One region of the Halomonas sp. ISL-56 genome, then DNA from elsewhere that is predicted to be linked to it. Evidence: predicted binding sites of a transcription regulator. Region 1 holds the regulator's gene; each other region holds the start of a gene.

Region 1 (7,417 bases):
GGACGCGTGGTGGTGACGGGCATGGGCAAGTCGGGGCATATTGCAGGCAAGCTGGCGGCAACGCTGGCCAGTACGGGCACACCGGCTTTTTTCGTTCACCCCGGTGAAGCCAGCCACGGCGATTTAGGCATGATCACCCGCGCTGATGTTGTGCTGGCGTTATCTAACTCGGGTGAAACGGCTGAAGTCACCGCCCTACTGCCGCTGCTTAAACGCTTGGGCACACCGCTGGTCAGCATGACGGGGCGCCCCCAATCCACGCTTGCCAAACACGCTGATGCGCACCTAAACAGCGGCGTTGAGCGCGAGGCGTGCCCGCTCGATCTCGCCCCTACCAGCTCCACCACTGCGGCTCTCGCCCTAGGCGATGCACTGGCGGTGGCGTTACTGGAAGCACGCGGCTTTACCGCTGAAGACTTTGCCCTTTCCCACCCTGGCGGCAGTTTAGGCAAGCGCTTACTGCTGCGCGTCAGAGACCTGATGCACGATGGCGAGCGACTACCCCAGGTCGCATTAGGAAGCCCACTGCGCGATGCGTTATTAGAGATCACCCGGCAAGGACTTGGCTTTACCTGCGTGGTGGATAGCGAAGGACGCCTGGCCGGGGTTTACACCGATGGCGACCTGCGCCGTACGCTGGATCAGTTTCACAACCTGCGCGATGTCCTCGTTGACGACGTTATGACCCGGCCAGGCAAACGCATCGGCCCCGACATCCTGGCGGCCGAAGCGGTACGTATTATGGAAGAGAGCCGGATTACCGCGCTAGCGGTGGTCGATGAACAACAGCGCCCTATTGGGGCTCTACATATGCACGACCTGCTCGCCAGCGGCGTTATTTAACCCATCGGCGTTTTTTATCCGTCTGGCTATAAGAAATTACTGATATGGAGGCTCTATGACCCTACCCACCGCGCTACTCGATCGACTCCGCCGCGTACGCCTATTGGCGTTGGATGTTGACGGCGTCCTCACCGATGGCCGCCTCTACTTTCAGGCCGATGGAATCGAAATCAAAGCCTTCCATACTCAGGATGGCCATGGGCTAAAGCTGCTCAAACGCGTGGGCGTGCATGTTGCACTGATTACTGGGCGCGATTCCCCCATGGTCAGCCAGCGTGCCGCCGCCCTGGGTATCGACCATGTTCACCAAGGCTGTGAAGACAAACTGGCTACCCTGCGCGGGCTTTGCCAGCGCCTTGATATCGAGCTGGAACAAGTGGCCTATTGCGGCGACGACCTGCCCGATCTAGCGGCTATTAAGCGTTGCGGCGTCGGCATTACCGTGCCTAACGCACCGGATTATATGCACACCCACGCCGACTGGATCACCGAACGCCTGGGTGGTCACGGTGCCGTGCGTGAAATCTGCGATACGCTGCTTGAATCTCAAGGGCACTGGGGCGCGGTGCTCGACACCTATTTGCACGGTCGAGCGTAAATGTTGAAGCGGCTTAAGGTACGCCTCTGGCTGGGCGGGCTGGTTATCGCGCTGGGTGCGCTGCTGGTATGGCTTGACCCCGGCGGCCCTCAAGACACTACCATCGACCCTGAAGCGCAGGCTCAGGAACCAGGTCACGTACTGGAAAATGCTGAAATTACGCTATTCGGTGATAACGGCAGCGTTTTGCAGTCGCTGACAACACCGCGTCTTATCCATACGCCTCAGCAAAGCGAAACCTGGTCGGAAGAGCCCGAAGCCGTTCTGTATGACAATGAGGGGCGCCAGTGGCTGGCTAGCGCCGATGTAGGCACGCTCAACACCGCTACCCAAGCGCTGTTACTGTCAGGCTCGGCTCGCTTGATCGCACCTGATGAAGGCTGGCAGCTAGATACCGAGCTATTGCATTATGATGGGGTAACTCAGCATGCCTGGAGTGCAACACCGGTACTGTTACAGCAACCGCCCCAGCAAATGCGCGCTTCACGTATGGACGTGTGGCTTAACGATAGCCGGGTACGCCTAACTGATAATGTGCGCGGCACACACCCCCCGGCCACGCAACCTTAAAGAGGAGTCGCCATGAAAGCACTTATTTACACCGCCCTATTTGCGCTAGCGATGCCATTATCGGCACTGGCCCAAACTTCACAACAGGCCCCTGTGGAAGTGGAAGCCGACCGTTTAGATCTCGACCAGCGGGCTGGCACCGCCGTTTATACCGGGGATGTAGAGATACGTCAGGGCGAAATGCAGTTGCGAGGTGATCGGGTAGAGATCAAACGCAACGAGGCCGGCGAACTTTCGACGGCAACCTCCACCGGTGAGCGCGCCTACCTGCGTCATCAAGCACAAGGTCAGGATGGCCCCACTGAGGGCTGGGCAAGAAGGATTATTTATCATGTCGCTGAACGCCGCGTAGAACTGATTGACCAAGCCGAGCTGACCCAGCAAGAGGACAAGTTCAGCGGCGGGCGGCTTGAATATTTTATTGACCGTGAAGTGATTCAAGCACGCTCTGACGTTGACGGCAGCGAGCCCCAGCGCATACGTATGACCCTTCAGCCTGAACAATAGGGAGCCGAGCTGTGGCAACTGTTGACACTACGCCGAACCAAATTCTTACGCCGATCAAAACCCTTTATGCCCACCACCTAGCCAAAAGCTACAAACGCCGCCGCGTGGTCAAAGACATCAATTTGGAAATCTGCCAAGGCAGCGTGGTCGGCCTACTTGGCCCGAATGGTGCCGGCAAAACCACCTCGTTCTATATGATTGTCGGGCTGGTAAAATCCGATGCTGGCGAAGTGGGCATCGACGATGTGGATTTAACCCGCGCACCCATGCACGAGCGCGCAGCAGCAGGTATCGGCTATCTCCCCCAGGAGGCGTCTATCTTCCGCAAACTTTCGGTTGCTGACAATATTATGGCGATACTCGAGACGCGCAAAGAGCTCAATCGCAGCGACCGGGAACAGCGCTTGGAAGCGCTACTCGAAGACTTTCATATCACTCACATTCGTGACAACCTCGGCATGAGCCTTTCGGGCGGCGAGCGCAGACGCGTGGAAATTGCACGCTCCTTAGCAACAGAGCCTGCCTTTATTTTGCTCGATGAGCCCTTTGCTGGCGTTGATCCCATTTCTGTGGGCGAAATTAAAACCATCATTCGTGCGCTGAAGCAGCGCCATATCGGTGTACTGATTACCGACCATAACGTGCGTGAAACCCTGGATATTTGCGATATCGCCTATATCGTCGGTGATGGGCAAATCATCGCCAGCGGCTCGCCAGCTTCAATACTTACCAACCAAAAAGTAAGGGATGTTTATTTGGGCGCAGATTTTCGCCTCTAAGATTATTTTCACTTCTAAACTGACTTTTCACCCACTAAATAGCGCTTTACAACAACTTTACTACCAATGGCATGCTTATTGCACTTGCACCCGGCACTCACTCGCACTAGTGTGGAACATTCCGATTAACGAGTGGTTCTCAGATGGTCATGAAAGCTTCTCTCCAACTGCGTATCGGCACACAGCTGACCATGACGCCCCAGTTGCAGCAGGCCATTGCGCTGTTGCAACTTTCGACGCTGGACCTTCGTCAAGAAATTCAGCAGGCCCTAGACGCCAATCCCATGCTGGAGCAAGAAGATGAATTTAGTGAGCAGGCTGTCAGCGAGCCTAAAGAAGAAGAGTGGTCAGAGAGCATCCCTACTGAGCTCTCGGTAGATAGCGACTGGTCAGATACCTATCAAGATATGGGTAGCCAGGGTGGTAGCAGCAGCGAAGGCCCCGACTTTGAGCGCCAGGCAGCCGGACAGAGCCTGCACGGGCACCTGCTGTGGCAACTTGCCATGACCGATTTTAGCGCCCGTGAACAGCTTGTCGCGGAGAGCTTAATCGACGCGCTAGATGCTAATGGCTACCTAACCCAGCCGCTCAACGATATCCGTGAAGGACTTCGTGCCCAGGGCATTGACGGGCTTAGTCAGCGCGAAGTGGAAACCACGCTGCTCAAGCTCCAACAGTTTGAGCCAACCGGTATCTTTGCCCGCGATTTGCGTGAATGCCTGATGCTGCAGCTCGCCGCCCTTCCCGACGATACACCACTGCTGGTTCCCGCCCGCCGTCTCGTTCGGCAGTTTCTTGAAGCGCTCGGCAAGGATGATATGCGCTTGCTTAAGCGCCGTCTCGGGCTTGATGACGAGCAGCTGGCCGATGTTATCCTACTCATTCGCAGCCTCGACCCACGTCCAGGTAGCGCCTACGGCGATACCGACGACAGTTATGTAACGCCCGATCTAGTCGTCCGCCACGACCAAGATGGCTGGCATTTAGAGCTCAACCCAGAGGCCCTGCCACGGCTGCGCATTCAGCCCGACTACGCCAGCTTGATTAAGCGTGCGGACAAAAGCGATGATAACCAGTTTCTCAAAGAGCACCTGCAGGAAGCGCGCTGGCTGATTAAGAGCCTGTCTAGCCGTAACGATACGCTATTGCGGGTTGGTCGCGAAATTATCACCCGACAGATTGGCTTTTTGGAGCACGGCGAAGAGGCCATGAAGCCGCTGATATTGGCCGATATTGCCGAAGCCGTTGAGATGCACGAATCAACTATCTCGCGGGTAACGACGCAGAAATACATTCATACGCCCCGCGGTGTTTTTGAGCTTAAGTACTTTTTCTCGAGCCAGGTGAGCAGCCAAGATGGCGACAGTCACTCCAGTACCGCCATCCGCGCGCGTCTCAAAAAACTGATTCAAGAGGAGCCCCCTGGCAAACCGCTTTCTGACAGCCGCTTAGTCACGCTATTAGGCGAAGGGGGCGTGCAGGTGGCGCGTCGCACGGTGGCTAAATATCGTGAAGCCATGGGCATCCCCTCCTCCAGCGAAAGGCGCCGTTTACGCTAGGCCCTGCTGCCGTTTCAGGGAAACTCTCGACAAGGGCTTTGCAACGCGGCAAAAAGGGTTACAATCGAAGTACAGTCCGATGGATAAGGAGTACGTCAATGCAAGTAAATATCACTGGTCATCACGTAGAACTGACTGACGCCTTGCGTGACTATGTCAACGAAAAGCTTGAGCGTGTAGAGCGCCATTACGACAATATAACTACGGTGCAAGTCACCTTATCAGTGGAGAAAGAGCGCCAGCAGGCCGCCTGTACGCTGCACGCCGCAGGTGCTGACTTACATGCGGAAGCCCTAGACAGTGATATGTACGCCGCTATCGACGCCCTAGCGGATAAAATCGACCGTCAACTCGTTAAACACAAGGAAAAAGCACAAGCTCGCGCCCAAGGCGCAGGTGTGCGTTAATTCAATGACGTTGGAAACCATACTTCCCCCGGAACGCGTTCTATTTGACGTACCCGGGGGCAGCAAAAAAAGGGTGCTGGAGTTTTACAGCACCTTTATTGCCCAAAATATTCCCAGCTTGGACAGCCAAGAAGTGTTTAGCCGTTTAATCGGCCGTGAACGCTTAGGCAGCACCGGTATTGGTAACGGCGTGGCTATTCCCCATGCGCGTAGCCCCCACTGCACCGCCCCTATCGCTGGTTTTTTAAAATTGTCAGAAGCGATTGATTTTGACGCTATCGACGGCGACCCGGTAGACCTGGTGTTTGTACTGTTGGTACCCGAAGAAGCAGATGACACGCACCTTTCACTGCTCGGCCAAGTAGCGACCATCATGAATGATGCGGATACACGCCAGCTGCTGCGTAAAGCGGCCAGTCAGCGTGAATTGCTTGAGCTCATCACCGCCAAAATTCGTGAGCAATCAGCGGCCTAACTGGTCTTAAAACCTTTTTTAAAACCTATTTAAGGTTAGGCACCGCAGGTGTATGTTTCGCTCACCACCCTTAACGCAGCTTGACCAAGGCAAAGAGAGACTCTATGCAACTGGTGATCATTAGCGGCCGCTCAGGTTCAGGTAAATCTATCGCTCTACAGGCGCTGGAGGATCTTGGCTACTACGCGATTGATAACCTCCCCGCTATGCTGCTGGGCTCGTTGGTGGACGAATTACGCGGCCAGGGTGACCGTGCTCATTTGGCGGTCAGTATTGATGCCCGTAATTTGCCGGGAGCGCTGGAGCGCTTGCCCTCTTTGTTAGAGGAGCTGCGCCAGCGTAAAATTAACTTTCAAGTGATTTACTTGACCACCGATGCCCGCATCCTGCTTGAGCGTTACTCGGCTACCCGGCGACGTCATCCGCTGACTCGCGATAGTGAAATGACCCTCGAAGAAGCGATTAATAAAGAAGAAGAGACGCTGGAGGATATTCGCGACCTAGCCGACTTACTGATCGATACATCACGGTTATCGGTACACGATTTACGCCGTCGCATTACCGACCAGGTAGCGCACCAGCACCGCGATAAGCTAACGCTGACCCTTGAGTCATTCGGCTACAAACGCGGCGTGCCGTTAGATGCTGACTTGGTCTTCGACGTGCGCTGCCTGCCGAATCCTTACTGGGATCCAACGCTGCGCCAGTTCACCGGCCGTGACGCTGATATTGTGGCTTTTTTGAGCAGCTACCCTATTGTTGACGCCATGAGCAACGATATTTTGGCGTGGCTTGAGCGTTGGCTACCCGCTTACCAGAATAGCCAACGCAGCTACATGACCATCGCGATTGGCTGCACCGGTGGCCAACACCGCTCGGTCTACATGGTCGAGAAGCTGGCGGAGAGGTTGACCACTAGCATGGGCGACGTTCAACTACGCCATCGTGAACTGGGGCTGCACTACACCTTGGGTGAACAGTCGGCGGCGGCTCTCCTCAGCGCTACTTCCAACAACGAACGGAAAGAGACTTAGCGCGTCTATCCATTAATGACACCACTCGGCGAGAAGGAACCAGGGTGCCAGAAAGAATACTCACACTTACCAATCAACGCGGGCTACATGCTCGCGCGGCGACAAAACTGGTCAAATGCGGCCAACAGTTTACGGCTAAAATACGTGTTTACAAACAGCAACAGGTAGCTGACGCCGCCAACATCATGTCACTGCTGATGCTAGCCGCCCCTTGCGGTACCGAGCTAACGATCAACGCCGAAGGTGATGACGCCGAACAGGCGCTTGAAGCCATTCAAGCGCTGTTCGATGCCCGCTTCGAGGAAGATCAGTAGCCGCCGCTATACCTGTTAGTCACCCGCCACCGTCATCGCATCAATCAACCAACTACCCGTGTGAACACTGCCACGGGTATCAGTGTCATCGCCAATCCCGACTAATCCAGCAAACATCCGATCTAGGTTACCGGCAATGGTGAACTCTTCAACCGGGTACTGCACCTTACCGTTTTCGACCCAAAAACCTGCTGCACCGCGGGAGTAATCACCGGTCACGCCATTAACGCCTTGGCCCATCAGCTCAGTCACCCAAATACCCCTGCCCATCTCCTGCAGCAGGCTTTCGCGTGATTGCAGCGGCGCCGCTAACCTTACGTTCCTCGCCCCA
Region 2 (7,417 bases), on a different contig from region 1:
CCAGCACCTGTATTGATGCTTAAGGGAGCTTTAAAAGGTACCAATTGCTTGTTAAGTTGGCGGGTTAATTAAGCTATTTTTAATGTATTATATTCATAAATGCTTAATCACAATAAAGTTGTATAGTTAAATGTTTGCTTGCTATTTTAAGGGGGAAGTTGTATTTAAAATAAAAGTCTTTAGGCTTTTTCGATGATTAAAAGAGGGGGATCATTTCTATAGAGAAAGAAGGTAGGGGAAAAGGGGGTAAGAAACAAAGGCCGAATTAGGGGCGCAAACTCCTAACTCAAACCAGTGCTTTCAATCGTTACTTTAAACGTAACGGTTAAAGTGTCTTATGCATCACATAAGTGTCGACAAGCCCAAGGCGCGCATGACGGTAGGCGTTAGGAACGGTACCCACAATATTAAAGCCAAGTTTTTGCCATAAGGCGACGGCGACGTCATTGGTGGCAACCACGGCGTTGTACTGCATGGCTAGAAACCCCAGTTCCCGCGCCTGTTGTTGGGAATGTTCACACATGGCACGCGCTACGCCTTTGCCCCGAGCGGCGGGGGTGACCATATAGCCACAGTTGCATACATGGTCACCGGGGCCTGCCGCGTTGGCTTTTAAGTAGTAGGCACCTAGCACTTGGCCATTTTCATCTTTGGCGACCACACTGGCAGCCGGCATTTTACACCATAGCTGACGGGCAGCTTCAAAGCTGATATCGGGATCAAACGCATAGGTTTCTTGCGCAGCAACAATGGCTTGGAACGTTGGCCAGAAAACAACAAAGTCGTCATCCGTCATCGGAGAGAAAGCGAGTGTGGTCATTAGTATCCTCTAGGGCGAAGCGTTTACCGAGCGACCTCAGCCACGATCTCGTAGCTACGCAGGCGGTCAGCGTGGTTATAAAAGTCGCTATTAATCATCAGCTCATCGGCGCCAGTACGCGCTTGGAACTCTTCAAGCTCCGCCTTCACCGTCTCCGGCCCACCGATAATTGCCGCGCCTAAAAACTGGCTGACCTGGGCTTGCTCAACCGGCGACCAGTCTAGTTGCTCAACCGGTGGCTGTGATTGAGTCGGCTTACCGCGGATTAGATTTAAAAACTTCTGCTGCGCGGTGGTGGCCAAATAGTGAGCCATCGCGTCGCTCTCTGCGGCCATCACGGGAAGGCCGACCATGGCATGGGGCTTATCCAGGTGTTCCGAAGGGCGGAAGTTGTCGCGGTATAAACGTAGGGCTTCGAATAAATAACCCGGCGCAAACTGAGCAGCAAACGCAAAGGGCAGGCCAAGCTTGGCCGCCAGCTGTGCGCTGTAGCCGCTGGAACCCAGTAACCAGATAGGCACATGGGTGCCCTGGCCTGGCACCGCTTTCACACGCTGTTGAGGCTCTGCATCGGCTAAATAGCTGCGTAGCTCATTCAGCAACTGTGGAAAGTCGTCAACGCCTGCATGAGCGTTGCGGCGCATGGCCTGCATGGTGGCGCCATCCGAGCCCGGCGCACGGCCTAAACCTAGGTCAATACGGCCAGGGTAGAGCGTTTCCAGGGTGCCGAACTGCTCGGCAATCACCAGAGGTGGATGGTTAGGCAGCATAATGCCACCGCTGCCCACGCGGATCGTCGACGTTTGTCCCGCAATATGGCCAATCAACACTGCGGTGGCGGCGCTGGCGATACCGGCAATATTGTGGTGCTCGGCAAGCCAGTAACGGGTAAAGCCCAGCCGCTCGGTTAATTGTGCAAGGGCAACGCTATCGCGGAAGGTCTCAGCGGCACTGCCGCCCTGGCGAATAGGTGCCAGATCGAGGACGGAAAGTGCCGTGGAAGCGAGTTGGCTCATGGGTCACCTGCAAATAAATTCGTGGGCGCGTAGAGTGTGGAATTACTTAGCGCGCTTGGTAATTACACGTTATGCGGCCAGTGCAGGTGAATTGCAAGGGGCTTGTAAGACTGCGTTCCCCTCATTCAAGCGGCGGGGTGGGGCGAATAAGAATTTCATTCACGTCCACATGGGCTGGCTGGGAAAGCGCATAAACCACTGCATTGGCAATGTCGCGATCCTCTAAGGCATGGGTCGGTGACTCATCAAAAAAGGGCGTGTCGACCATTCCCGGTTCGATCAGTGTTACGCGCATGCCAGTACCGCGCAGCTCTTCGCGCAGGTTATAGCCGATTCCTGTGACCGCCCATTTAGTGGCGCTATACATAGAGCCTGGAATGGTTGTGCGGCCTGCCGCTGAGCCGGTTAATAACACATGGCCTTTGCTACGTTTAAGGGCAGGCAAGCAGGCTTGGATAGTGAGGCCCACGCCATAGATATTGGTCAAGATCATCTCACGCCATGTGTCGTGGTCGGCCTCACTAAAGCCACCGGGTGAGCCGCCACGGCCAGCGTTGGCAAAGACACCATCCAGGCGGCCAAAGGTTTCCAGCGCCTGTTCCACCATGGCCTGCTGCTGATCCATGTTGGTCACATCTAGCTCACAGGTCAGCACGTTTTCCGGCCCCAGCTCTTGAGCCAGTGCAGCTAGCTTGTCACTAGAACGTGCAGCGAGTACCAGCTTATAGCCTTCACGAGCGGCTGCTCGGGCGGTGGCTGCGCCAATGCCGCTAGATGCGCCGGTAATTAATAGCACGCGGTTTTGCATGGGTTGCGCTCCTTGCTTGGTTAGTCAAGTAAGCTTTTAGCATGGCTAAGGTGGCAGCATCCTGCAAATATAGGCTTAACCAGCTTGGTGCTGTTCTGCTATTAGCACTGTTCTGCTATTGGTGCTGCGCTGCTAATTGACCGTAAACGTAGAGCCCAACTGTTTTACGTTTTAGCATCTTTACTTTTTAGCATTGCGGAAAGATCAAGAATAGCTTGGGCCATATCTGCCATGCTTTTGCTTTGATCCATCGATGTTTTACGTAGAAAGCGGTAAGCCTCCTCTTCGCTCATCTCCTGATGAGCCATGATCAGGCCCTTGGCGCGCTCAATGAGTTTGCGTTCACGTAGCGCTTTGCGAGTATTTTCGAGCTCATCACTAAGCCCCTGTAAACGGCTGGCCTGAGCCTGGGTGAGTTCAATCAGCGAGCGACCTAATGGCGAGGTGAGGGCGTTAGCGGTCAGGTCACCTAACGGCTGCCCATCATTAAGCGCCAGCAGCTGTTCGCAAGGCGCAGGAGCATAAGTGCACGGCTGCGTTTTAGTTTTCTCTAAAGCGTCTTGCGCTTGGGCGATTTTGCGGTGGCAAAGCACGCTCAGCTGTGAGATCAACGCATCTTCGACCATTTTCATTGAGTCGATACGCAGGGTGGTCAGTTCGTACCAGGTTTCACCCAGGGTATCCGGTGCCTCTTTGGGCGATGATTGCGATGCCGACGAGCGTTGGCAGGCGATATCGCGCAACTGGCAAATGCCCGACAGCGTGCGCGGTGAAAGCTCTTTTTGCCATGCCTGCTGTGCTTCGGGGGTCGCAAACTCGACAAAGGTGTCAAAGCAGCGCTGTTGATCTGTCATAAGCTGGTTTAGCAGGGCGCGGTGGGGCTCGTCGAAGTGGCCATGAGTAAAGCCAAAGGCGCCACAGGCGCGCTCTTGGCCAGCCAGCTCTTTGCCCTGCATTAAGTGGAAGATGGCGACCAGGGTGCGGGTAATATCAGGATCGATAGAGGTGTCAGCGGCCTCAAACACAATGGCGAGCAGACCACTGGTTAACTGGTTAAACGCCTGAGTTGCCGCATCTGGCGTGATGGCAAAGGTATCGATGGCCTGGCGAAGCGTGCCAAGTTCGTCTAGCGCATACCAAACGGCGGCAATCCGGCGTAGTAAGCGCGCGGCGGCCTGGGGGCGGGCTTCCTCGCTGAGCGCTTCCAGCCGTTGGCGCATTAATGTTTCGGCCTGCTGGCTGTGCTCCCGGTAGGTGTCGCGACGGTTTTTGAAGCGTTGACCCTGGGAGACTAGATAAATCGTCGAGGCGCCTCGTTCACGCTGGAGCATATGAATAAAGCGACTAATGTCGCCGACAATATCGGCGGTGGTGGCAAGGTGGGTAAGGTTGTCGATATCGCAACGGATGGCGGTTAGAAGCAGTTGCTGCGCTGAGGACATAGAGATTTCCTTGAGTGACTCGCCGCCTAAAAATGAGCACTCCCGCTCTGCTGCTTTTAGCAGGAGGGGAGTGCTTTGAGTGTACTGGAAAGCACTTAACGTAACGACAGAGCGCCTGCGCCTACGTCATCACCCACCGCGTCGCGGTAGGCTTTGGCCTCTTCTGCTTCGGTGGCATCGCTAAAGCGCACCAGCAGCACACAAGAGGCCAGAACCAGTACGGTGAGGCCTAGATAGAACAGGCCTTGTTGGTAGGTCAGGCTTTCGCTGCGGAATAGAAAAGCAGCGCCCACTGCGCCTACATTACCGCCAGCGCCCACAATGCCCGCAACGGCTCCCAAGGCTTTTTTATTGATAAACGGCACAACACCGTAGGTAGCGCCCTCTGCCATCTGCACAAACAGGCTGAACACCAGCATAATGCCTATTGCGAGGCTGAGTACGTGCATCTGCGAGAACGCCACCAAGGCAATACCTTCGCAAACCAAGGCTATAAACAACCAGCGAACGCGGCCTTTTAAACCCCCATTTTTGGCGAAGAGATCCGAGAAAACGCCGCCTAGGGTGCGCGCAAAAATATTCATTAACCCGAATAAACCAGCGATCAAACCCGCGGTAGCCAGGGTGAGATCAAACTTATCGAAGAAGTAGATGGCGGCAATATTGTTGATCGTCAACTCCACGCCAAAGCAGAGGCCGTAGACGACGAACAGTGCCCACACACGGATATCCTTGGCGGCGGTTAGAAAGCTTTGCGCTGCGCCGTTCTCACCCGTGGCTTCAGGCAGTTCGCCACGTGCACGCAGTTCGCTGAAATTACCGTTGGGTGCATCCTGGGTGAAAAACCAGTAACCAATACCGGTAAAGAACATCACGACGCCCGGTACCATCATCGCCAAGCGCCAGCCAAAGGCTTCGTTAACGCCCAGCATCAGCATGCCAGAGAAGATCAGCGGCATCAGAATTTGTGTGGTGCCACCCCCTAAGTTGCCCCAACCTGCGCTGGTAGCGTTGGCGGTACCCACCACGTTGGGAGCGAACATCATCGAGGTATGGTACTGGGTAATGACAAAGGAGGCGCCAATCGCCCCTATGGCTAAGCGTGCCAATAGAAAGGTTTCAAAACTGTCGGCTAAGCCAATGCCCATCACCGGAATAGCGCCTAGCAACAGTAGTCCTGTATAGGTTTTACGCGGGCCAATGCGGTCGCACAGTACGCCAATGGCAAGGCGCACAATAACGGTAATCGCCACCGAAGCAATAATCGTATTGCCGATTTGAGTTTGTGTCAGCGAAAGATCTTCACGAACAATCGCCATGAGGGGGGCGATGCCGAACCAGCCAAAGAAACAGATATGAAACGCGAACCATGAGAAGTGGAAAGCGCGCATTTGCGGGGTCGAGAAATTAAATAACCGAATGCGGTTGGCTTTGTTGCGTATGTCCATGGGATGGCCTCACGGGGCATAAAACGAGTTGATCGCTACGCAACGCAAAACGAGTTAGCGCGTTACGCAAACAATTGACGAGAACATGCCTTCACCGTTGAAGGTCAGGTTCGACGCACTCGTACCCAGTTGGGCCTGGTCCACGCCTACCACCACTGGTAGGAGTTATGCAGGTAGTTTGCCAGTTGAATGTTTGTTGCTAAAAATCAGCATGTTAATTTATTTTTGCTGCGCGTGTGAGCGATGAGTGATCAAGGCTATGCTGCATGATTGGGCATGCAGTGCCGCATTTTGCGGCATCTTGGTGCTAGAAGAGTTCTAAAAGAAGAGTTCTGAAAGAAGAGCTTTAAACGTAGTGGGCGTCGCCCGCTATTCATGCAAATAGACGGCGTCTATATCAAGCGTAGAGTAGCTGCCGATGGCATCGAAATGCTCGCTTAGCCAGCGCTCGGCGGCTGCTTGGCCCTGTTCACATAGATGGCATAGAAAAGCCCACTCGGAATTGGATTTGCTGGACACTGAGAGCCCTTCCAGCGCCTGCTCACCGCTGATGCGGTGGAACAACGCTTGTTGGTAGCTGTTTTTAATACCTTGCTCATCAAGGGCGTGCTTAAGTAGTGCGATCATGCGGATCTCTTTAATCAGCGCTGAATTAAAGGTGATTTCGTTAAGACGGTTCATAATCGCCGACGCTGAGGTGGGGACTTCATTGCGGCTAATAGGGTTGATTTGTATCAGCAGAATATCTCGCGCGCTGCACTCTTCCATGAGGGGGAACAGCGCTGGATTTCCCATATAGCCGCCATCCCAATACGCTTCGCCGTCGATCTCCACCGCTTGGAACATAAAGGGTAAGCAGGCGGAGGCCATCACGGCGTCAACGCTCATCTCTTCGCGGCGGAATACGCGCTGTTTGCCCGTGCGTACATTAGTGGCCGCTACAAACAGCTTGAGCTGCTGGCATTTTCTCACCCGCTCGAAATCGATATGACTGGCGACGATATCGCGCAGCGGATTGATGTTGAGTGGGTTGAGTTGGTAGGGGGAGACCACACGGCTTAACAGATCCATGGCAATAAAGCCGGGCGAGTGATCGAGGCTCCAGTTGCCGGTTAATATATCCATGGGGGAGCGGCGGATGGGGCTGGCCATGCCCGCACGACTCACCGCTTGCCAAAAATCGTGGAGTGCTTGCCGAGCGGTTGCTTTATCACCTCGTGTCAGCGCATCGGCCATCACCACGCCGTTCATAGCTCCGGCGCTGGTACCGCTGATACCCTCAATTTCAATACGATCATCGGCCAGTAGGCGATCAATGACCCCCCAGGTATAGGCTCCATGAGCGCCGCCGCCTTGTAACGCGAGGTCTAGCTTTTTGACCTGTGCCATATGCTTTTTCCTATTGTCACTGGTGGGGAGAGTGATTGCAGTAGAAACAGCATGGCATAGGCAGCGAGAGAAGACGAAAGGCTATTTAGCGGGCAGCTCTACGATGGGCGCTTAAGGCGCCCCTGCTAACGGAGAGCGATGGCTGGTTGAGTAGGGCGCCTCAAACATGGCGTGTTCCATGAGGTTGTCCAACTGCAGAGCGAGCTGCTGGCTGGCTTCTTCCATGACGCCTAAAGCGGCCAGTTGGCCATTGCGGTCACCCAGGCGGGCAAACTTGAGTGCTTCAGCGCCGCTGTCGTGCATACGACGATGGGGCGCCGTCAGCGCTCGATAAGCATCGGTGCGTGCATAGCGTTGGTAACCTTCACCCTGCTGATGCCAGCGGCCTAAACGGCACTGGTGATGATCTTCTAGCGGGGTATCTGTATTGGCAGACAGTAACTGCTTATAAAGCCGGCATTTCCATACTGCATGATCAAGCTTGGCGGAGTGTA
Region 3 (7,417 bases), on a different contig from region 1:
GCCTGTTCGGCAATGCGTACCCGCTCCAGATATTCCATCGCCAGCGCTTCGGCCTCTTTGCGGGGTTTCTTTTGTACCCACATTGGCGCGATACAGCAGTTTTCCAGCACTGATAAGTGCGGGAACAGATTAAAGTGCTGAAACACCATGCCGACACTACGGCGAATCTGCTCAATACGCTTAACGTCTTGGGTTAGCGGTATACCGCCCACCACGATTTCACCTTTTTGATGCTCTTCAAGGTGGTTAATGCAGCGAATCAGCGTTGATTTACCCGACCCCGAAGGGCCGCACACCACGATACGCTCGCCGCGCTTCACCTCAAGGTAGATATCCCGCAGTACGTGAAAATCGCCGTACCACTTGTTAACGTTGCGCATCTCGACCATTAGGTCAGAAGTACTGGTGTCAGACGTACTGGTTTCAGAGGTGTTTGTGGCTGCTTGTGTCATGTTGAAATCCTACTTAAAACGTAATGAGATGCGGCGCTCGCTCTTGAACTAGCGATTGAACTAGTACCTGAGCTAGTGCTTATGGCCGGTGTTTAGCTTGCGCTCTAAATACTGGCTGTAGCGCGACATGCTGAAACAGAAGATCCAGAACACGAACGCGGCGAATACATACCCCTCGATAGAGAAGCCCAGCCAGCGCGAGTCGGAAAGCGCCGCTTGCACAATGCCCAACAGGTCAAACAGCCCGATGATCATCACCAGGGTGGTGTCTTTAAACAGCGAGATAAACGTATTAACGATACCCGGAATCATCATTTTTAGCGCTTGCGGCATCACGATCAGCCCCATGCGCTTCCAATACGTCATCCCTAGCGCTGCGGCGGCCTCATCCTGCCCTTTAGGAATCGCCTGCAAACCACCACGAATGACCTCGGCCATATAGGCGCTTTGGAATAGCGTCAGGCCGATCAATGCACGCACCAGGCGATCAACGCTGAGTTCTGACGGTAGGAATAGCGGCAGCATCACCGAGGCCATAAATAGGATGGTGATGAGCGGCACACCGCGCCAAAACTCGATAAAAATCACGCAGAAGGTTTTGACGATGGGCATGTTCGAGCGTCGCCCAAGGGCGAGCACGATGCCAATAGGAAGCGCACCAATCATCCCCACGCTGGCCAGTAGCAGGGTCAGCATCAAACCGCCCCAGCGGTGGGTGGAAACACGTGGTAGGTCGAAGTAGCCGCCGTGAAGCAGCACGTAGGCGATTACCGGGAAGATCAGCAGCGCAAAGAGTGCCATCCAACGCTTGAACGGCAGGCGCGGGATGACCATCCAGGCAATAATGCCGGCAAACATGGCAAACACGATGTTGGCGCGCCAATATTCGCTGCTCGGATAAAGGCCGTACATAAACTGAGAAAAGCGCGCATTGACGAATACCCAGCAGGCGCCTACTCGTGAGCAGTCTTCACGGCTATCGCCCACCCAGTCGGCATCAATAAACGCCCACTGAACCGTTGGTACCACCAGCAGGTACAGTACATACAGGCCCAGCAGCGTAAAGATGCTGTTGATAGGGCCGTTGAACAGATTGCCGCGTAGCCAGGCAATCGGGCCAATGGTGCCTTTAGGAGCCGGGCGCTGAGGTATGGTTTCTTTATTGTGAATCATGGGGTCGCCTCCGGCCTAGCGTTCAACTAGCGCAACGCGAGCGTTGAACCAGTTCATGAACATGGACACCAGCAAGCTGATGATCAGATAAACCGCCATGGTCATGGCAATTACTTCGATGGCCTGACCGGTCTGGTTGAGCGTGGTACCGGCGAAAACCGAGACTAAGTCGGGGTAGCCGATGGCGGTGGCCAGTGACGAGTTTTTAATCAGATTGAGATATTGGCTAGTGAGCGGCGGAATGATGACGCGCATGGCCTGGGGGATGACCACCAAACGTAACACTAATTTGCGCGGCAAGCTCAATGCCTGGGCGGCTTCCGTTTGGCCATGGGGAATGGCCTGGATGCCCGAGCGCACAATCTCAGCAATAAACGATGCGGTATAGATAGACAGCGCCAGCCACAGGGCCAAAAATTCGGGGATGATGGTGATACCACCGCCGAAGTTAAAGCCGCGCAGTACCGGCATCTCCCAGGTGACCGGGACACCGGTGGCCACCAATACCAGCAATGGCAGGCCAAAAATAATCACCAGCGACATCCAGAAGACCGGCAGGCGCTTCCCGGTGGCTTCATGGCGGCGCTTGTTCCAAATGACCAGTGCAATGCTGGCAATGATTGCCACCACAAAGGTAGCGGGGATCAGCCCAAATCCAGACTCAAACAGCGGTTGGGGCAGGTACAGCCCACGCACGTTCAGGAAAATGGCTTCGCCAAACGCCATACTTTCCCTGGCGCTAGGTAGCGTCCGCAGTACCGCGAAATACCAGAAGAAGATTTGCAGCAACAGCGGGATATTACGAAACGTTTCGATATACGCGTTGGCTAGCTTAGCGATTAGCCAGTTGGGCGATAGTCGCGCAATACCGACAATAAAACCAATAATCGAAGCCGCTAACACGCCTAGTCCGCCCACTAACAGCGTGTTGAGCAAGCCGATAATGAAGGTGCGGCCGTAGGTGCTTTGGGAGGAGTACTCGATTAAGGTTTGACCAATACCAAAGCCTGCTGTGTTGCCCAGGAAGCCAAAGCCTGTCGTGATGCCGCGAGCATTCAGGTTGGCTTGGGTATTGCCGATAATATAGATCAGGAAAGCCGCAACAACCGCGACTAAAATGAGCTGAAAAATAAGTGCGCGCTTAGCGCGGTCTCGCCAAAACGGCGGCTTTTGGCCGGCGGGGCGAGCGTTAGGTCTTACAGACATGGGTGGCGTCTCCGCGATACGGAAGGTCAATCAGATGGCCCGCCTATTCCCTTTTAACAGAAACCTGTGAAGAGGGCGGCGGGCCGGGGTCAAGCGAGACGCTTAGCGAATCGGGGGAGCGTACTGGAAGCCGCCGTCGTTCCACAGGGCATTTACACCGCGCTCAATTTCCAGCGGAGAGTCCATACCCACGTTACGTTCGAAGCTTTCAGCGTAGTTACCGACTTGGCTAATGATGTTGTAAGCCCAGTCCGCTTCAAGACCCATGCCCTCGCCATAGTTGCCGTCTTGACCAAGCAAGCGAGCTACATCGGGGTTTTCAGAGCTGAGCATCTCTTCCGCGTTTCCGCTGGTCACGCCGTACTCTTCTGCGTTAATCATCGCAAACAGCGACCATTTCACGATGTTGAACCAAGTGTCGTCACCCTGACGAACCACAGGGCCCAGCGGCTCTTTGGAAATAACGTCAGACAGGATCATTGACGCTTCAGGGTCATCAAGCTGGATACGCAGTGCAGCTAGCTGAGAAGTATCAGATGTCAGCACGTCACAGCGGCCAGCTTGATAACCACCCACAGTTTGCTCAGAGGTATCAAATACGATTGGGTTGAATTCCATGTCGTTAGCACGGAAGTAGTCAGCCAGGTTCAGCTCTGTAGTGGTACCTGATTGAATACAGATGGAGGCACCGTCGAGCTCATCGGCACCGGTAATGCCCAAATCGCGAGAGACCATGAAGCCTTGGCCGTCGTAAAAGTTAACGCCGGTGAAGTTCAGACCCAGGGTAGTGTCGCGGGTGGTCGTCCAGGTTGTGTTGCGTGACAGAACATCAACTTCGCCAGACTGCAGGGCGGTGAAGCGCTCAACGGCGTTAAGGGAAATGTAGTTAACGGCTTCTGCATCGCCGAGTACCGCTGCCGCTACTGCGCGGCAAACATCAACGTCCAGGCCCTGCCAATTGCCGTCGTCATCGGGTGCGGAGAAGCCCGGCAAACCATCGCTCACACCACACTGAACGGCGCCACGCTCAATCGTATCTTCCAAGGTATCGGCTTGAGCAGTCGCCATTCCCGCTAGGCTAAGTGAGCCAGCGGACGCTAGCAGCGCTAGGTGTTTTTTATTGAACATTTAGTTTCCCTCGAAGTTATTGAAAATCAGCTATTGAAGATCAGCTATTGAAATCAGTCGCTGAAATCAGTAATTGGTATCGCTATGCATGCCGTAGCATGTAACTAAACCTAGCAAGGAAGATGCCAACAAGGGTACAGGCGTTAATTCAGCGCTTTTCAACGCTACTCAACGAATTCAAGACGAAGGTCTAGGTGCAAAAAAGTTACCGCTCAACTCGCTTTGCACCTTTATAGGGCAAGCTGAGGTGAGCGGTAACAGAAAGGCGGGCAATCGGAGTGCGGTTTATTCGCTTGCGAATGCCCTGCGCATAAACGGCGGTAGGGCGAGCGCGCCACGATGGGCTTCAACGCTGTAGTACTCAAGGGGCAGGTCGTGGCTGGCGGCCGCCTGTTCGCGGAACGTATTCACATCGGTGGCTTTACCCGCCAATGTCACGCTCCACCAGCCTGAGGGGTAAACAGGCTGCGGGAAAGGCAGTGTGGCAACGCTGTTGAAACCCGCTTCAAGCATATCGTGGCGTAATTCACGAATGATCGAACCCGTGTGGTAAAGCGGTGATTCGCTCTGCTGCACCATCACGCCGCCGCTTTTCAAAATACGATGGCAGCGCTTTAAAAAGTCGGTTTTGAACAGCCCTTCAGCAGGCCCAACCGGGTCGGTGGAGTCGATAATCAGTACATCAATGCTCTCATCAGGTGCATCGTCGACCCACTTGACGCCATCAGCGAACAGCAACTCGGCGCGCGGGTCGTTATTTGCTTCTACCAACGACGGGAAAAAGCGTTCAGACGCTTTGGTAACTTCTTCATCGATATCAATTTGGGTAACTTTCTCTACGCCTGGGTGGCGGAGCACTTCTTTTAGCGTGCCGCAGTCGCCGCCACCGATAATCACCACTCGCTTGGGATCCTGGTGGGTAAACAGTGCCGGATGAGCGATCATCTCGTGATAAAGAAAGTTATCGCGATCGGTCAGCATCACGCAGCCATCCAGCACCATCAGGTTGCCGTAGGTCTCGGTGGCGTAAACCTCCAGGTGCTGGTACTCGCTCTGCACATCCAGCAGCTTTGCAGAGATTTTTAGTGAGAAAGCGCTGCCGTGGCTATCGAAGACTTCGGTAAACCACTGGTCGTCGCGTAAATCGCTCATCAATTGGCTCCTGAATGCTGTGCATTTGTGTGCGTCGGAATATCGCGGTGATACTGCGGACTTAGCTCGTGCAGCGCCTCCATAAAGGCGGTGACGTTATCGGGGTTGGTAAACTGGCTGATGCCGTGGCCCAGGTTAAACACATGGCCAGGGCCGTGGCCGTAGCTTTCCAGCACGCGAGCCACTTCAGCACGGATAGCTGAGGGGCGGGCAAACAGCACGTTGGGATCCAAGTTGCCCTGTAGCGCTACCTTGTGGCCAACGCGAGCGCGCGCATCGGAAAGCTCGGTAGACCAGTCGATACCTAGCGCATCGGCACCGGCACAGGCGATATGCTCAAGCCACTGGCCGCCGTTTTTGGTGAACAAAATCACCGGTACGCGGCGTCCCTCGTGCTCGCGAATCAGTCCGGAAACGATTTGCTCCATGTAGCGCAGCGAAAATTCCAGGTACGCGGGTGTAGACAGCGCGCCGCCCCAGGTATCAAAAATCTGCACTGCCTGGGCGCCCGCTCGGATCTGCGCGTTCAGGTAGTCAGTCACCGCGTGGGCCAGGGTATCCAGCAACTGGTGCATGGTATCCGGCGTATCGTAGAGCATGGTTTTCAGATGGCGGAAGTCTTTGCTGGAACCACCCTCGACCATATACGTCGCCAATGTCCAGGGGCTGCCGGAGAAACCGATCAGCGGCATACGGCCATTCAGCTCGCGGCGAATGGTCGACACTGCGCGCATCACGTAATCCAGGTCGCGCTCGGCGTCGGGTACGCTGAGTGCGGCGACCTCTTCCGCGGTGCGCACAGTTTTACGAAATTTGGGGCCTTCGCCGGTTTCAAAATAGAGCCCCAGACCCATGGCATCGGGAATGGTTAAAATATCTGAAAACAGAATGGCGGCATCCAGCGGGTAGCGCTCCAAGGGCTGCAGGGTGACTTCGCAGGCCAGATCATGGTTGCGGCACAAGTCCATAAAGCTGCCTGCATCGGCACGACTGGCGCGGTACTCCGGCAGATAGCGGCCCGCCTGGCGCATCATCCACACCGGGGTGCGGTCGACGGGCTGACGCGCTAGCGCGCGAAGGAATCGATCATTTTGCAAAGGTGTAGGGGTCATAGATACTTGCTCTTAAGAAATTTGCCCGCATCGTACTTGAAGCCGTATCGGGGAACGTATGAACGCAATTGTACTTGAAGATAGCCATTAGAGCGGCGTACTCGATGGCAAAAATCGTCGCACCCAGTCAATTTTTCTCGCCTAATTAGCCGATTTTAGCTTCTTCGCCAGCGTGAGGCGTGCGCCGCTTCCTGTTAGAATACTGGCCCACTTTGCCAACACTGGTGTGGTTAACTGGTTTGGTCAATCAGCGAGGTAACCTGTGACCATTCGCTTCATTGCCGCTTCCCGGCTGCCCACGCCCTGGGCAACATTTACTATGCATGGCTTCGAAGATGAGGCCACTGGCAAGGATCATATCGCCCTAACGCTGGGTGATGTGACCGGCGACGAGCCGGTATTGGGGCGGGTACATTCCGAGTGTTTGACGGGCGATGCGCTGTTTTCCATGCGCTGCGACTGCGGCTACCAATTGCAGGAAGCGCTTAAACGCATCGCTGAAGAGGGCCGCGGCGTACTGTTTTATCTGCGCCAGGAAGGGCGCGGTATTGGCCTGTTAAACAAAATTCGCGCTTATCATCTGCAGGATCAAGGCGCCGATACGGTTGAGGCCAACGAACAACTTGGTTTTGGCGCCGATATGCGCCGCTACGACCTGTGCGTACCGATGCTCAACCACCTGGGCATTACGTCGTTAAGATTAATGACCAACAACCCGCGCAAAGTAGACGCGCTCACCCGCGATGGGGTGAACGTGGTGGAACGCCTGCCGATCACCACCGGCTTGAATCCCCATAACGAGCAGTACCTCTCTACTAAAGCGGGTAAGCTCGGTCACATGATGGCGTTGGATGATTTCACCCATGCCAGCGATGTGGATATTGAGCGTAAGGGGTGATAGAAGGAGTGCTATTAAAGAGGAGTTCGTTAGGAGCGCTCTAGAATGAAAACCGTATGTGAAGAGCAGGGCGAATTCAGCATCGTTGAAGAGTGGCTGCACAGTATCACCCACGGTATCGGTGCCGTGCTTAGCCTGGTGGGGATGGTGGTGCTGCTGGTGGCCGCGAGCTTCGCTGCCCATGTTGACCCGTGGAAAATTGTCAGCCTGAGCCTCTACGGCATCACGCTGGTTCTGCTGTATACCGCTTCGACTCTTTACCACGGCATCCCTCATCGGCGCTGGAAGCAGCGCTT

The links. The regulator sigma-54, encoded in region 1, starts transcription at its own class of promoters, with help from an activator protein. The targets are predictions, from matches to a motif close to TGGCACNNNNNTTGCTNT.
Region 2: the regulator sigma-54 is predicted to act here: its motif matches at 5,701-5,718, upstream of J7J49_RS05985 (NarK family nitrate/nitrite MFS transporter).
Region 3: the regulator sigma-54 is predicted to act here: its motif matches at 4,070-4,087, upstream of J7J49_RS16275 (amino acid ABC transporter substrate-binding protein).

Annotation. Positions count from the first base shown of each region.
Region 1 is NZ_JAGGRO010000016.1:151,894-159,310, reverse strand. Features, by position in the region: gene J7J49_RS14355 (KpsF/GutQ family sugar-phosphate isomerase) at 1-843, shown strand, start outside; gene J7J49_RS14350 (KdsC family phosphatase) at 899-1,441, shown strand; gene lptC (LPS export ABC transporter periplasmic protein LptC) at 1,442-2,011, shown strand; gene lptA (lipopolysaccharide transport periplasmic protein LptA) at 2,024-2,518, shown strand; gene lptB (LPS export ABC transporter ATP-binding protein) at 2,572-3,297, shown strand; gene J7J49_RS14330 (RNA polymerase factor sigma-54) at 3,441-4,856, shown strand; gene hpf (ribosome hibernation-promoting factor, HPF/YfiA family) at 4,955-5,263, shown strand; gene J7J49_RS14320 (PTS sugar transporter subunit IIA) at 5,268-5,738, shown strand; gene rapZ (RNase adapter RapZ) at 5,843-6,772, shown strand; gene J7J49_RS14310 (HPr family phosphocarrier protein) at 6,817-7,086, shown strand; gene pmbA (metalloprotease PmbA) at 7,102-7,417, opposite strand, start outside.
Region 2 is NZ_JAGGRO010000007.1:72,389-79,805, reverse strand. Features, by position in the region: gene J7J49_RS06005 (GNAT family N-acetyltransferase) at 326-820, opposite strand; gene J7J49_RS06000 (LLM class flavin-dependent oxidoreductase) at 844-1,836, opposite strand; gene J7J49_RS05995 (SDR family oxidoreductase) at 1,958-2,644, opposite strand; gene J7J49_RS05990 (nitrate regulatory protein) at 2,809-4,086, opposite strand; gene J7J49_RS05985 (NarK family nitrate/nitrite MFS transporter) at 4,182-5,534, opposite strand; gene J7J49_RS05980 (patatin-like phospholipase family protein) at 5,904-6,923, opposite strand; gene J7J49_RS05975 (CZB domain-containing protein) at 7,035-7,417, opposite strand, start outside.
Region 3 is NZ_JAGGRO010000019.1:92,164-99,580, forward strand. Features, by position in the region: gene J7J49_RS16260 (amino acid ABC transporter ATP-binding protein) at 1-389, opposite strand, end outside; gene J7J49_RS16265 (amino acid ABC transporter permease) at 525-1,625, opposite strand; gene J7J49_RS16270 (amino acid ABC transporter permease) at 1,641-2,831, opposite strand; gene J7J49_RS16275 (amino acid ABC transporter substrate-binding protein) at 2,934-3,959, opposite strand; gene speE (polyamine aminopropyltransferase) at 4,245-5,111, opposite strand; gene hemE (uroporphyrinogen decarboxylase) at 5,111-6,223, opposite strand; gene ribA (GTP cyclohydrolase II) at 6,486-7,121, shown strand; gene trhA (PAQR family membrane homeostasis protein TrhA) at 7,167-7,417, shown strand, end outside.